2 regions of the Paenibacillus sp. GCM10027629 genome follow, and region 1 is predicted to be linked to the other one. Evidence: predicted binding sites of a transcription regulator. Region 1 holds the regulator's gene; the other holds the start of a gene.
What was found. Region 1 encodes NrdR, which represses ribonucleotide reductase genes. Its sites were predicted from a motif close to AACACNATATATNGTGTT; they were not measured.

Region 1 (8,315 bases):
GGATGTAAGACAGTTCGGCACGATGCATCTTTTCGAGCCGGGTCAAGAGTTCGTGATGGCACCGCTGAACAAGCTCGGGTTAGAACCGCTAGATGAGCAATTTACATTCGAGAAGTTCCGTGCTGTCATTGGTAAACGTGCTACGCTTATTAAGCCAACCTTGCTCAATCAGGCATATGTCGTCGGGATTGGGAATATTTATGTCGATGAGGCCCTATTCCGAGCAGGTATCCATCCGGAAGTGAAAGCGAATACGCTCTCGGATGAACAGCTTGAAGCCATCTATCATGCCGTGATCGCAACCCTGCAAGAAGCCGTGGAAGCAGGAGGGTCGTCGATCAAATCGTATGTGAATGGACAAGGTGAGATGGGCATGTTCCAACAATATTTGAAGATTTATGGCAGGAAAGACGAGCCGTGTGTAACGTGTGGTACAGCCATTGTGAAGACAGTCGTTGGCGGTCGTGGTACACATTATTGTCCGCACTGCCAACCGGATTCCTAATAAAATAGTAGGCACTTATTCCTCCCCCCGCCCATATGATGTGGAAGACATTGCGGCACAGTTGCACCAACACGATGGTGACTTATAGAGCTGCAGGCGGGAGGGTATGGAATGCTAGTGCATTTGTTGTCTTTAGTATTGCTCGCATGCGCACTTAGCCTGGATGGGTTTGGTGTTGGGGTTACGTATGGCTTGCGAAAAATACGGATTCCAATCTTATCGATTATCATTATCTCCGCTTGTTCAGGCATTATTATTTATACCTCCATGTTGATTGGGGTATGGATTGCCAATTATGTATCGCCTGAGATTAGTAAATGGATTGGTGCCCTAATTCTGATGGGCATCGGAGGCTGGGCGCTGATTCAACTCATTGGCTCCAAGGATCGCGATGTGGATGCGGGGACTGAGTTAAATCGACCTACAGAAGATAGCGCGGTTAAGCAAGATGCATCGGCAACGAAGAAGACGGTATTCACGTTTGAGATTCGGGCATTTGGTCTTGTCATTCAAATTTTGAAGTCCCCATCGGCGGCGGATGTCGACCGTTCGGGTGTGATATCGGCATCGGAAGCGGCATTGCTAGGTATTGCGTTGTCGCTGGATGCTTTTGGCGCCGGATTAGGTGCTGCATTGTTGGGCTTCTCGCCATTATGGACTTGTATTTCGATCACGCTTGCCAGCGGCAGCTTCCTCTATTTAGGGACGCGGGTAGGACTGATGTTCGCGGGACTGCAATGGCTGCGCAAACTGTCCTTTATTCCAGGTGTCGTGCTTATCATTATGGGAATCCTAAGGTTTTTCTAGTTGTTGATTTCATTGAGGTATTATATTCTGAGGTGACAAATATGAATATTGGGTTAACTGGTGGCATTGCGACGGGCAAGAGTACAGTCTCGTCGCTCCTTGTTGCTCGGGGTGCCTTACTTATAGATGCAGACCAAATTGCGCGAGAGATTATGGATCCAGGGTCTCCCATTTTGGCGCAAGTAGCAGCACATTTTGGACAAGATATTTTACAAGAAGATGGAACGCTTCATCGCAAACGGCTCGGCGAGATCATATTCTCGAATCCGGCAGAACGTCAAGTGCTGGAGAGCATTACGCATCCTGCGATTCGGACGAGCATTCATGAGCGGATGACAGCGTATGAGAAGGAACATCCGGAGAAACTGATCGTGGCAGATATTCCCCTGTTGTACGAGGCAGGTGCAGCATATGAAGGGTTTTTCGATGAGATAATGGTCGTCTATGTCCCGCGGGAGCTACAGATCGAACGTCTGATGAAGCGGGATGAGATTACGGAAGAACAAGCTGTCAGAAGGCTGAACGCGCAACTAGATATTGAACGTAAAAAAGAAAAAGCCGACATTGTCATCGATAACCGCTTTGGACTTGAGCAGACGATGGAACAAATCGATCAATTCTTGCGCAGAAAGGGGATCGAATGAAGGTATTACGAAAAAAAAGGGTATTGCTCGTTCTTTTCATTGCTTTGGTATCCGTATTGTTCTTCAATTCAAGTTGGATGGGGAGATGGATTTATCCCATTCACTATAAAGAAGCCATTGTGAAGCACGCGAAGACCTTCGATGTGGATCCTCTACTGATCGCTGCAATTATTCGGGTGGAAAGTAATTATAAGTTAAGTAGTGAATCGCGGAAGGGAGCACTCGGGCTCATGCAGGTGATGCCGAATACGGCGAGCTGGGTCATTGAGAAGGGGAAGTTCGATTCCGTGACGATGGATGAGGTGAAACATGAAGCCGAACCGAATATTCAGATCGGTTCGTGGTATATCAAGTCATTATTAACGAAATTCAACAATAATACATACGTCGCGCTAGCCGCTTACAACGCAGGACCGAGTGTGGTTGCGAAGTGGCTTCAGAACGAGACATGGGACGGCAAATTCGAGACCGTCAAGAAGATCCCTTACGGGGAGACGAAAAACTATGTACAGCGTGTCGTTTATTATTATAATAAATATAAGGATCTTTATCAGAATGAACTGTAATGGCTTGTTTTTCATGGGATAAACAAGAAAAGCGTGGGACAAGCTGTATGAACAGCCTGACCAACGCTTCTCTCCAAAAGTTTAATTATCTGTGTTGACCGGCAAGTTGTTGCTCGGCGATCGTTACAAGGCGTTTGGTGATGTAACCACCAATAGAACCTGTGTCACGTGTTACCATGTTGCCATAGTAACCATCTTGTGGAATAGCGATGCCTAACTCTTGAGCAACTTCATATTTCATTTGATCAAGAGCAGCAGTTGCTTGAGGAACGACAAGTGTGTTGCTAGAACGGTTTCCGCTCATCTCTGTATTCACCTCCTTGCGGTTGGTAATTGTATTATGTGCTTAACGATGATTGTTATTCAGGTGACGAATGGAAATTTAAAGTAATTGATTTGAGACGGAGGAAATTTATTTATGAAATGTCCGCATTGCGATTATTCGGGGACAAAGGTGCTGGATTCACGGCCTGCTAACGAGAATAGATCCATCAGACGTCGTCGAGAATGTGAGAGCTGCAGTCGACGGTTTACAACTTTTGAAATGATCGAGGAGACGCCACTCATTGTCATCAAAAAAGAAGGTAACCGCGAAGAATTCAGTCGCGACAAAGTATTGCGCGGCCTCATTCGCGCATGTGAGAAGAGACCTGTACCGATGGAGCGTCTGGAGATGATCGTCTCTGAAGTCGAGAAGGCATTGCGGAACACAGCAAATCCTGAGGTAGAGAGCCGTGCAATCGGTGAGCTTCTGATGGAGCAACTCTATCCGGTGGACGAAGTCGCGTATGTGCGTTTTGCTTCCGTGTATCGTCAATTCAAGGACATTAATATGTTCATGAAAGAGCTAACGGGGTTGTTATCGAAGCATACGATTGATGAATAAGTAGGACTTGGCGCGCATGGCTGTGGGTATGAGTAATGCAGGTGTAATGGACACAAAGGACGTTATATGCGCCCAAATTGCTTGGATTTCGGATCTAACGGACTGTAGCACGCTTATGTATTGGTTTGGAGCCTTGAGGGGCTTCACATAGGTCATATAAAGGCTTCTGTGTCCGCTTATTCGTTATGATGGGTTAGTATTCGACGTTTAACGGATCTATAGTCCGCCGAGTTTATCCAACTTTTGTATTGACAACTTTTTTCGAATTATGCTATGCTTGTCCTGCAAATGGGGCCTTAGCTCAGCTGGGAGAGCGCATCGCTGGCAGCGATGAGGTCAGGGGTTCGATCCCCCTAGGCTCCACCACAATGAATATTAACCGCGTCTTCGGACGTGGTTTTTTTGTTGTGGTGGATTGCTTAGGGGGCGAACCCTGGGGTTCAGTCCGCGCGGACGTAATGAATGAGTAGCTTCGAAGAAATACTTCTAATGCAGGAGCACGGCGTCGCAGTCTACCGCTAAGGTTGTCATCGTCGAGTAATCTACGGCAGCAAGTTAAATGAGGAATGAGACATCCCATTGAAAGGGATAGCGAGTTAGACGAGCGGATATCCCGCTAGGCTCCACCAAATTATTAACACAACGCAACCTGATGAGGGTTGCGTTTTTTAATTGGTGGATTGCTTAGGGGGTGAGAACCCCAGGGTTCAGTCCGCGCGGACGAAAAGAAAAGAGCATGCTTCGTAGATAAAACTTCTAATGTAGGAGCACGGCGTCTCAGTCTACAGCTAAGGTTGTCATCGTCGAGCATTAATCAACAGCAAGTTAATCAGGAATGGACATCCCATGAAAGGGATAGCGAGTTAGACGAGCGGATATCCCCCTAGACTCCACCAAAAATAATAAATGCAGCCGTAAGGTTGCTTTTTTATTTTGGTGGATTACTTAGGGGGTGGACCTCCGGGTTCTGCCCGCGCGGATGAAAAGAAGTGAATAAACTTCGCACGAAAGAACGCAAAGTAATCGGAATAAGCTACAATGCAGATCGTCACTTTGTGGGGTAAGAAAACGGCGTCTCAGTCTACCGCTAAGGTCGTCATCGTCGAGTAATCATCGGGAGCAAGTTAAATCAGGAATGGGACATCCCATTGAAAAGGATAGCGAGTTAGACGAGCGGTATCCCCCTAGGCTCCACCATATTATAAACACAACGCAACCTGATGAGGGTTGCGTTTTTTATTTGGTGGAAAGTCCCAATTGGGGTGAGAACCCCGGGTTCAGCCCGCACGGACGTAATGGAGATTAGGCATCGAAGAAATACTTCTAATGTAGGAGCACGGCGTCACAGTCTACCACTAAGTTTGTCATCGTTGAGTAATCTCCGATAGCAAAATTAATCAGGAATGGGACTTCCCATAGAAAGGGATAGCGAGAGTTGATCGAGCGGATATCCCCCTAGGCCCACCAAACTTAAACAACGCAGCCAACTCGGCTGCGTTGAATCCTCAAGCTATGATCGTAGATGGTAGTACTTTCATACCTCCACGTAGGTAAAAGCTCAGTTCTGATGAACTCATGGTCAGATCCAACACTATAAATAAAGACCTGTGACGTAGACAGAAGTGATCGTTCTAGCGATCTCCTCGACAGAACTATGGTGTTCGTCCCTGACAATTTCCCATAAGTACATTTCGTTCGTAAAAAACCAACCTCGTGCCACAATCTCATGATTAACTCCTGATCTAGCTAACCCGTTTTGTTGTGCGTAGGCAACGTCTTTTGAAATACGCTGAATAAATTTTTCCCGTATGGCTTTCCATTTATCTGAAACTAAAGAAGAGACCCCAATTGCCTGTTCGAAGACTTGCATCATATCCCGTTCGGCTTCAGCCATTTTCAAAAAATCATTCGCTTGTTTACGAACGATTTCCTCAGCTTCTTGTTTCGATTTTGGCAGGAAGGAGATCTCAGCAATTTCAAAAAATCGCTCCATGACACCCTCCATCAATACGATTAATAGATCTTCTTTTCCTCCAAAATGTACATATGCCGTTCCGTATCCGATACTCGCTTTGTTAATCATTTGCGAGATCGTTGCTTTTTGAAAACCTTCTTGAAGAAAGACTTCCCTTGCGGCTTCTAATAATTTTTTTCGTGTATTCAGCGATCGTAAATGTCTTTTATCCTCGTTATGATTATTCATTCCTTTTCCTCCACTACTCATTATCTCTAGAATATATGAATTATTATGAAAAGAAAAGGGATATCATCAGGGGGGTTCGTGTGTTAAAAACTGGATGAAAATTATTATTGACACCATGTCATATTTAAATAGATAATGTTATTGACATTATGTCATATTCATTTGAGAAAGCGCTTTATTATTATCTGTAAAGGGGAGAATCATGATGCTTTTGAAAAACTTTGATGTAACTTTACGGTATGCGCAAGAATTGGATGAGGAAGATTCTCTTGCGCATTTTCGAGAAGAGTTTTATTTAAAACCAGGATCCATTTATATGGATGGGAACTCGCTCGGGCTTCTTTCGAAAAGAGCGGAAAGGACACTCCTGGAATCATTAGAGGATTGGAAGGAACATGGTATCGATGGCTGGACGCAAGGGAAACATCCATGGTTCTTTATGGCGGAGGAACTAGGAGAGAAACTTGCTCCGTTAGTAGGAGGTTCAGCTGAAGAAGTCATTGTGACCGGTTCTACGACAGTAAATCTGCATCAGCTTGTATCTACCTTTTATACGCCAGAAGGAAAACGTACAAAGATTTTAGCAGATGAACTAACATTTCCATCCGATATTTATGCTCTTCAAAGCCAGTTACGGATTCATGGATATGATCCAGATACACATCTTATTCGCGTCAAAAGCCGAGATGGCCGCTTTTTAGAAGAAGATGACATTATCGAAGCAATGGAGGAAACAGTCGCTTTAATCCTCTTGCCCACCGTACTTTATCGTAGTGGTCAAATTTTGGATATCAAACGATTAACCGATGAAGCACACCGTAGAGGTATTGTAATTGGCTTTGACGCTTGCCACTCTGTAGGTTCAATTCCACATTCCTTCAACGAATGGGATGTAGATTTTTCCTTTTGGTGTAATTATAAACATTTGAACGGCGGACCTGGTGGTGTTGGAGGCTTATTTGTGAATCGTAAGCATTTTGGAAGGATGCCTGGACTCGCCGGATGGTTTAGTTCTGCTAAAGAGAAACAATTCGACATGGAGCATACATTAACTCCCGCTCTTTCCGCAGGAGCCTTCCAAATAGGAACTCCTCATGTGCTTAGTGTTGCCCCTTTGATTGGGTCTTTGGAAATTTTTACAGAAGCAGGTATTGAAAATATTCGCCAAAAGTCGCTTAAAATCAATCAATATTTAATGGATCTAATTGATAGTGAATTAGCGGATTTGGGATTTGTCATCGGAACGCCAAGAGAGGATGCGCGACGCGGCGGGCATGTGAGCCTTGAGCATATTGAAGCAGCGCGAATTTGTAAATCACTGAAGGAAAACGGGATCATTCCGGATTTTCGAGCACCTAACATCATTCGTCTTGCACCTGTTGCCCTTTATTCTTCCTTCGAGGAAGTTTGGGAAGTGGTTCAAATTCTTAAAAAGATCATGGCAGAAAAACAGTATGAGAAATTTAAAAATGAACGTGAAGTAGTTGCATAATGTAAAACGCTTATATGGTCGGACAAAGCCCTGAAGGGGATGAAAAAGATGGAGAATAAACATAGCGGTGAGGATTTAAAACGGGAGTTAACTACAGGTCAGCTCTCGATGATCGCAATGGGGATGGCAATTGGGACGGGATTATTCCTTGGAAGTGGACTAGCCATTCGTACTGCCGGACCTGGTGTATTGCTCAGCTATACAATAGGTGCTTTTATCGTTTTATTATTAATGGGATGTTTGGCAGAAATGACGGTTGCCCATCCAACTTCAGGAGCTTTTGGAACGATTGCCGATAAATATCTTCATCCCATGGTAGGCTTTCTTGTCCGGTACTCTTATTGGATTGCCCAGGTTTTTGCCATTGGGGTTGAAATAAGTGCAATCGCAGTCTATATGAAATACTGGTTTCCAGGAGTCCCTGGTGTCATTTGGATCATCGTATTTACAGCAGTTCTTATTTATGTAAACGCTACCAGCGTGAATGCATTTGCGACATTCGAATATTGGTTTTCCATGATCAAGGTTAGTGCGATTGTTGTGTTTATTCTTCTAGGAGCGTACGTTCTTTTTGGAACTTCAGGTTATGAAAATGTGGGTGCGAATAACCTGGTAGATCATGGAGGTTTCCTGCCATTCGGTTTTAAAGGGATGTGGATTGCCGTCTTTATATCTCTTTTTAGCTTTTTAGGCACAGAATTGGTTGCGGTTACTGCAGGTGAAGCAAAAGAGCCGGATGTGGCGGTACCGAAAGCATTGAAAGCAACTGTTTTCCGATTGTCTATTTTCTATGTGTTTACTTTGGCGATCATGTTGATGATTGTTCCTTGGCAATCTGCAGGAATTGAAGAAAGTCCATTTGTAAAAGTAATGGAAATCTTAAACATACCTGGCGCCTCTGGAATAATGAACTTTATCGTGTTAACAGCCGCTTTATCTTCCATGAACGGACAGTTGTATGCTTCCTCACGAACGATGTATTCTTTATCAAAAGAAAAGCTTGCGCCAGCCGTACTTGGCAAGCTTAATAAGAAAGGTGTTCCAACGACTGCACTAACAGTTTCCACAATGGGAATTATTCTTGCTGCGGTTGTAAGTGCGCTGCTGCCGGGATCATCTTATGCATTTATGATGGGGATTTCTATGTTCGGTTCACTTTTTACTTGGTTGATTATTTTCATCTCTCATTTATCTTTCCGTAAGAAATGGGAT
Region 2 (8,315 bases), 320 kb from region 1:
ATCGATCGATATTATTGGAGAAGTAACGAACGGTGCTAAAGCCTTGGATTCAATTCTGAGGAGAACGCCGGATTTTATCATCAGCGATATTCGCATGCCGCATATGGATGGACTGCAATTAATGGAGAGGATACGCGAGGCAGGTTTGTCCGTCAAAGTCATCTTAATTACCGCTTATGGCGATTTCGAATACGCGAGGAGAGCTATTGCTCTTGGTGCTTTCGGATACATGGTCAAACCTTTCGTGCAAAACGAGCTCATTCAGGAAGTAAGTCGCATATGCAAAGAGATCGAAACGGAACTCGCGCATAAGCAAGACATTTCCAAGATCATTCCTCTCGTGGAAGAGAATATGATTAGGAAGTTGCTTGTAGGCAAGCTGCAGCAAGGCGATCTCAACCTGTTAATAAATTTATCGGGTAGCGACTGGAACCAGTATGTTCTAACGATTTTCCGATTCAATCGCACCTCCGAAAACAAAGAGATTCTCGAAGAAATCGTTAAGATCAGCATGTCCGAAGAGATCAACAACCTATTTGCGAATCATGGTTGCCGCGTCGTGAGTTTTTTTCAAAAAGAAAACGAATTGGTTGTCCTATATACTCCCATATTCGACGATAATCAGATCTTACAGGGTTGTCTTGAGACATTGTCTAAATATACGGAAGTTACAATTTTAACGGGTAGTTGCAGGATGAACTTCACGCTTGAACAAATACCGTTTGCTTATGTGGAAGCCGATAAGAACCTTGTCGAGTCCTATACGAGTTCAGCCATTACTCTCCCAGATCCCGATCTTACATCGAATGAAAAAGAAGATTATCATTGTGAACTTATGAAAAGAGCAGCGGAATACTGCAATAAGGAATTTACGAAGGATATCAGTCTGCAAAAGATATCCGATTACCTAAATCTCAATAAATACTATTTCTGTACCTTATTTAAGTCGCACTTTGATATAACCTTCTGGGAGTATATCACGGATCTACGTATCGGATATTCCAAAGAGCTTCTTACTCTCACAAACGAGAAAACAGCGGAAATATCCGAAAAATGCGGCTATCTCAACATAAGCCACTTCGGTAAAATATTTAAGAAGACGACCGGTTTAACTCCCGCTGAATATCGCAAGAAGCATCAGACGAAAGAATGCCCATAGCGATTGGTTCGAACCATTGAATCGGCCACTAAGTCGAACATCAACAGGAGGGAAGAAAAAAGATATATTCCCTCAATATTTCCATTTGGATAAGTTGAAAATCTATTGTGAATCATGTAAAAGGGACATAGCCTAAGGCTATGTCCCTTTTACATGAAAGTTGTTCTGGATCTGTGGAACCGGAATATTTGTTAAGCAATCGGTACACAATGACTGCCACTTCTGCTCTTGTCGTAGTAGCTTTCGGGCTAATCAAACAATATAGGACTCAATATAACGCCATCCATTCGTTTGGCTATAGCTCAAATCAAATTGTAATCAGTCTCATTTATAACGAACGAACGAACGGCGTGTGTCACGCAGTATATTAACCCTCTCTTACCCGCAACGACTATACCCGCAATTCGAGCATGTCTTGCATCCTTCAACATTAATCAGCGAAGCGGAACCGCAAGATGTACATAAGTCCCGTGTTGTGTATGCACTCTCATCATGATTATGTCCCGCATGTGCATTGGCCTCAAACTCCTCAACCGCAATCGTCGCTGCGATTGGCGCGATATCGGATGATGCCGCCAGCTCATTGCTCTCAATATGCGCTTCGAGCGCTTTGGCCACTGCATCCGCGATGGACTCTACGCGATTAACGCCAAAGCCGATCGCACCGGAACCGCCAATACCTTTCAAGTGCTTGATAAGGAGTGCTTCCTTCTGACCATGGTCCCCGTAACGCAAGAACAATGAACATACACGGCCGAGTGCTTCCGCCATGGCGAAGACATCCGATCCTGCTTTACCCACGTTCAAGAAGATTTCGCTCGGAATTCCTTCATTATCGTTAATCGTAATATAAGCCATACCAAATGGTGTGTTAATCTTATACGTTGCGCCACGTAATACTTGCGGACGGCTCTTGTACTGCTTGTCGAACACTTGTCTTGCGTTCGTATCGACATTCACAGGAAGCGACTTATCGAGGGTCTGAATTGCACCCTTCTCTTCATTCGTCGCAGCTGCTTCTTCTTGGATCACAGCTTCTTTCTTCTCTTCCTTCTTCTCTGTCTGAAGGACCTGCACATCGCGGCTGCCGTCGCGGTAGATGGTTACCCCTTTGCAACCAAGATCAAAGGCAAGTTCATAAAGGCGCTTCGTATCTTCAACCGTGAAGTCCGAAGGACAGTTCGCTGTCTTCGAGATGGAGCTATCCACCCAACGCTGAATCGCAGCCTGGGAACGAATATGATCTTCAGCTGACAAGCTCATTGCCGTTACGAAATATGCTGGCAACTCTTCACCTGGATGCGCATCGATCCATTCTTGTGCAATCGGAACGAACTGCTCGTCGAAGCCTAGACGGCTCTGACGGTAGAATTTGAACGCGAAGTAAGGCTCAATCCCTGTGGACGTACCCACCATCGTACCCGTACTTCCTGTCGGTGCTTGCGTAATCACCGTCACGTTACGCATGCCGTGCTTCTCAATCGCCGCACCTACTTCTGGATACACGTCGACGATATTTTTCATAAATCCGCTCTGCATGAACGGTTCAAGCTCAAATGCCTTGAAGGAACCTTTCTCGCCTGCAATCTCCGCTGATGCGAGGTAAGATTCTTTGGCGATAAAGCCATATAATTTATCCAAGAATTCTAATGATTCTGGACTTCCATAACGAATTTGGAGCTTGATCATCAGCTCTGCGAGTCCCATCGTTCCGAGACCTACGCGGCGTTCCTTCTGCTGATTCTCTTTATTTTCTTCGAAATGATATGGCGTCTTATCAATGACATTATCCAAGAAACGTACCGAATAACGCGTTACTCGGCCCAGCTCTGCCCAATCGACATCATGATTCGCTTCATCATAGAACTTCGAGAGATTCATAGCGGACAAGTTACATACGCCCCAACCTGGAAGACCTTGCTCACCGCATGGATTCGTACAAATGATCGGGTTGAAATACCAGCTGTTCGACATTTGATTGTAGTATTCCATGAAAACGACGCCAGGTTCAGCCGATTTCCAAGCGGATTCCATAATCGTATGCCATACGTCGCGAGCGCGTACAGTATTGTAGTGGATGACATTCTTGCCTAGCTTCTTCCACTTGTCCATATCGCCGTCCCAGATTTCGTCGTACTCTGGATCCGAAGTATCAGGGAATACAAGATCCCACGTTAGATCCTTCTTCACGGCTTCCATGAAGCCGTTGCTCACACAGACTGACAAATTCGCATTCGTCACTTGACCCATCGTCTGCTTAACCGTAATGAAATCCATGAGGTCCGGATGCCAGTCATTGATCATCAGCATGAGCGCGCCGCGACGGCTACCTCCTTGCTCGATCAAACCTGTCGTGTAGCTGAACAATCCGCCCCAAGATACCGCACCGCTCGATGATCCATTCACACCGCGAACAATCGCACGACGTGGACGCAGCGAGGATAAGTTAATGCCGACACCGCCGCCGCGTGCCATAATCTCGGTCATTTCGGACAACGTAGCCATAATGCCGCCACGGCTGTCTTTCGGCGAAGGAATAACGTAGCAGTTGAACAACGTCAACTCTTCACTTGCACCTGCACCGGCAGCAATCCGTCCACCCGGCACCAATTTCCAATCATCTAATATATATCTGAAGTTTTCCGTCCATTGTTTTTGTAATTCTGGAGTTTTCTCCACCGATGCCATTGCCGCTGCCAGACGATCCCACATTTCCTCAGGCGTCTTCTCAACTGTAAGAGTCAGCTTCTCAACCGTCGAATCGACCACTTCACCGCTGCGTGTTCTCACGGTAACAGAACGGCCTTCGCGCTTGATGACTTCCCCTACTTCTTTAGCTGGAAATTTCGGATCATCCTTGGTCAATACGAGCACGACATCTCCGACCTTCGTCTCGTTCGTATCTGCATTTTTCCATGCATAACGATCCAAAAATATTTTCTCACTTAATCCTTCCAACCGCTGCTTATGCGTCGTATTCAACAAAAACAACCTCCTCTAGCATATTAACAACCGATAAACCTATGATTTTCCGCACAAAAACGCATATTTATTGTATGTAAAGTTTACAATATATTGTGTGCGTTTATCATTATACTATACCACATATTGTACTTTCTAATGGTGTGATGTGGAATTAATGCCAAGAATCCGCAGCATGTCCCATCTAGCTTCTTTTTTCTCTATCACACGCTTTATTTCTAGACTTGCAATTCTAAATCCTTCTACTTGGAGAATATTGCAAGCGAGTTATGAACCCGCCCTTTTTCGTCCATACTAACCAGAACAGTTCACTATTTTTTTATTATTATCCGCACATCATCAAGAAGGAGCTAATCCATCATGTCCATAAATTCTGCAACGTCTTCACGTTCCAAACAACCCTCAGCTCCAATCGAATTCGATCGTACGTGGTTCTCGGAGTTAGAAGAACGCACAGCGAAGAACGGCCCCTGGGATGACTTTACGTTGTTCGCTCTTAACTATGAAGCGGAACAATCTCAGGTCGTCTCCACATTCGATGAGCTTCAGTGCCTCACGCAATTGAACAACCTCAGTCCTCTACCGCACCAGATTGAGACTGCTACGAAGGTCTTACACGAAATGCGCGGACGAGCCATTCTCGCAGATGAGGTGGGACTCGGCAAGACGATTGAGGCGGGACTCATTCTCAAAGAATATCTCGTTCGCGGCCTAGCACGCAAAGTGCTCATTCTCGTGCCTGCGTCTCTCGTCCTGCAATGGGTTCGCGAGCTGAACCAGAAATTCGGCATCGCTGCCGTTGCACAGAAAAAAGAATATACGTGGCACTATGATGTTGTCGTCGCGTCAATGGATACAGCCAAACGCGATCCGCACAAAGACCTGCTACTGCAGAACGAATACGACATGTTGATTATTGATGAAGCCCATAAATTGAAGAACAAGAAAACAACCAACTACCAGTTCATTACCCAACTGCGCAAAAAATATTGCCTACTCTTGACGGCCACGCCAATCCAGAATGATCTTAGCGAGCTCTATAATCTCATCACACTATTGAAGCCTGGGCAGCTGGGCGGTGTCAGTGATTTTGCCGCGAATTTCATTGTCGATAAGCGACTGCCGAAGAATGAAGATCAATTGCAGAGCGAACTCTCCAAAGTGATGATTCGAAATCGTCGCAGCGACGGGAATATCGGATTCACCAAACGATTCGTCAAAAATGTGCCGCTGACGCTCTCCGATGAAGAAATGGCGTTGTACAACGGGGTTACGGCCTTCGTCAAAGATCGTTATAACGAGCTGAACGGCGATATGAGCAGCATGCTCTCCCTCGTAACTCTGCAGCGTGAAGTATGCAGCAGCCGCGATGCGGTATTCCTAACCTTGATCAATCTATCGAAGAAAATGCCGGAAGACTCCCCTATCCATGCGAAGATCTGGGAACTCGTAAATATGATTCGACAGATCAAGGCGAATACCAAGGCCGAGAAAGCGCTCGAATTGATTGAGGAAATGAACGACAAAGTGATTATTTTCACCGAATACCGGCAAACCCAGGATTATCTCCTGAACTTCTTCCGCAGCAAAAATATGGTGGCTGTCCCCTATCGCGGCGGCATGAACCGCGGGAAGAAGGACTGGATGATGGATCTATTCCGCAACCGTGCGCAAGTGATGATTGCAACGGAGGCCGGCGGCGAAGGGATTAACCTACAATTCTGCCATAACATGATCAATTTCGATCTCCCTTGGAACCCGATGCGCGTGGAACAACGGATTGGCCGTGTTCATCGTCTCGGACAGATGAATGATGTCAAAATCTATAACCTGTCCACCTCAGGAACGATCGAAGAACATATTCTTAACCTGCTCCACGAAAAAATCAATTTGTTTGAATTGGTCATTGGTCAGCTGGATGTCATCCTCGAACGGATGGAGAAGCAGGACTCTCTCGAGAAAAGGCTCTATAAAATGATGTTAGAGTCGAAATCAGATGAAGATATTCGCGCGAACGTAGAGTCGATCGGCAAATCATTTCAAGACATTGCAAAAACGGTTGCCGATAATGAGCCTTTCATTCAGGATGCACCACAGGAGGAAGCACAATAATGGTGATGAGCGCCAAGCAAGTTCAGCAATTTGTTCTTCGCTATTTGGATGCGACGAACTGCCATTTGATCGAGAAATCTCCGGGACATGTCATCGTCAAGTTATCGCCTCAAGCGGACCGTGAGCTTACGAATCGCCCTTATTACTGGGGGTTCGTCGATCGAACAGGGACAGAACCGGAGACGATGAAATTTTGTTTTATTTTCGATAAAGACAAAATGCCCCCGCTTCCGCCAGATCCTCCTCCAGGACCTGGATATATCGCCCATCGATTACTGAAGGAAGAAGTCACCTACGGCAGTCGACGATTGGATCAATTCTTTCAAGCTGCGAAGGCGGGCGGTTCTTATGTTAATCTATTTGAACTGCCCAATGCAGAGCAGAAATCATCGAACTTCTCAACGCCCTATGAGCAATGGCTTGGCGTGAATATGAAGATTGAATTTGCCTGTGATATGAAGCGTGAAGAGATCCATGCGCTAGGCATATCTATGGTTACGGGAGACATTATCGAGCAGTTCTGCGACAACATGTTGACTCGCAAAATGTCACCGCGGCTCCCAGCTAATGTTCATGTACTGCGAAGCGCCCTAACCTTAACCAAAGCGAGAAATCAACTCGAGAGTTATATCGAGAAAAAAATTAGAACCTATGATGATGAATGGGCGGTCGAAGCAAAAATCCGATTCGATGACGAAATCGCGCGGATTGACAGCTACTATGAAGGGCTGCTCAAGACGGAAGATGATGAAATAAAGAAATCTGTAGAAGAACAATATGCGAATCGCAAACAAGAACTGACATGGCAATACGAACCGCGTATCCGAATATCCGTCATGAATTGCGGATTCTTTCATTTGAGGTCGGTGGCCAAGCAATAACAGACGAAACTCGCTAAAACATCGCAAAAATAGAACGCGTACAGACACGGCATCGCCGACACGTTCTAACAACCTTTTTCAGGCTTGTCCGCTACAATAAGGAACATAAGATCATAAATATGATGCAAGTAGGTGATGCGCTCATGCAACCATCGCGATTCATTCGCATACTCTTGTCAACTTGTGCTATTGCTATACTGCTATATAGCGCGATATTTACGACCATTTCGCCAGTTATCGCTGCTTCCTCTTCAGAATTGACACAATCAGCTGAAACAGACGCAATAACATCCCCTGCCATCGATCAACAAATGATCATTCAGCACGTTGAAGGATGGATTCAAGATTTGTCACAGCATGCACCTTTCACCGTCTGGAAAGGCGCGGAATATGAGATCTCCCCTCTCGGACCTGGTCTGCACAGTTGGCTCGTGCAATTGACGAAGAAGGAGAAAGAACTCGGTTATCTGATCGTCAGCGCAACGGAGACGCAGCAGCTAACATTGTCCGAATACGGCGTTGGTCCTAGCCCGCTCTTCAGCACGAATACGCTGTACCTCTCTTTGGTGCAGCACGGCATTATTCCTTCATCGATCAAACGCAATCAGCTTTTTACAACGGATACCTTGCATATCAAACGTTATTATCTCCATCCCATGCTTGCCGTATGGCGCGTCGAACCACAGGATCAGCCTGCTGCTTATTACAATGCCAAGACAGGAGAGCAGCTCTTAATCACGGACCAAGAATGGGACAAGCAGAAGAAGACATTAAAGCAAGGATCACCGCTCGAAGCTGGAATGCAAGAAGTGATCATGCCTAACAAGAGCGCACAGCCGATACCCACCTTCGACCCGTTCGAACGGATCAATTGGTTAACCCATGCGCCCTTAGAAATTAAAACGGCTGCTCATTTGTCCATAAAGCTCGATCAGAAGGCGAAAATCACGTATGTGTCGAACTGGTACCAAGATTCCTACATGATCCCACTGGCTGTCTCTGGATATCAGACCTGGCGAAACGTTACCTATATTATGGTTCATGATGAAGGAGCGAGATGGATTCCTTTCCAATCTCTTGCCGCCTTCGGGAAATTCTATAAATGATGGATGACCGATAGCCGCTTCGCATCCCGCTTCCATCGACCTAACCATGCCGTACCTGCGTCTTCAATCTCTTGC

Region 2: a site for NrdR is predicted at 4,224-4,241, ahead of ACFQZR_RS21220 (adenosylcobalamin-dependent ribonucleoside-diphosphate reductase). Genes of this name have one in related genera too.

Annotation. Positions count from the first base shown of each region.
Region 1 is NZ_JBHTGZ010000012.1:444,971-453,285, reverse strand. Features, by position in the region: gene mutM (DNA-formamidopyrimidine glycosylase) at 1-505, shown strand, start outside; gene ytaF (sporulation membrane protein YtaF) at 617-1,312, shown strand; gene coaE (dephospho-CoA kinase) at 1,354-1,956, shown strand; gene ACFQZR_RS22655 (lytic transglycosylase domain-containing protein) at 1,953-2,522, shown strand; gene ACFQZR_RS22650 (alpha/beta-type small acid-soluble spore protein) at 2,608-2,826, opposite strand; gene nrdR (transcriptional regulator NrdR) at 2,941-3,408, shown strand; tRNA gene ACFQZR_RS22640 (tRNA-Ala) at 3,699-3,774, shown strand; gene ACFQZR_RS22635 (TetR/AcrR family transcriptional regulator) at 5,000-5,611, opposite strand; gene kynU (kynureninase) at 5,817-7,103, shown strand; gene ACFQZR_RS22625 (amino acid permease) at 7,152-8,315, shown strand, end outside.
Region 2 is NZ_JBHTGZ010000012.1:129,381-137,695, forward strand. Features, by position in the region: gene ACFQZR_RS21215 (response regulator transcription factor) at 1-1,159, shown strand, start outside; gene ACFQZR_RS21220 (adenosylcobalamin-dependent ribonucleoside-diphosphate reductase) at 1,538-4,141, opposite strand; gene ACFQZR_RS21225 (DEAD/DEAH box helicase) at 4,502-6,253, shown strand; gene ACFQZR_RS21230 (YqhG family protein) at 6,253-7,134, shown strand; gene ACFQZR_RS21235 (hypothetical protein) at 7,278-8,240, shown strand; gene ACFQZR_RS21240 (ribonuclease FAU-1 family protein) at 8,231-8,315, opposite strand, start outside.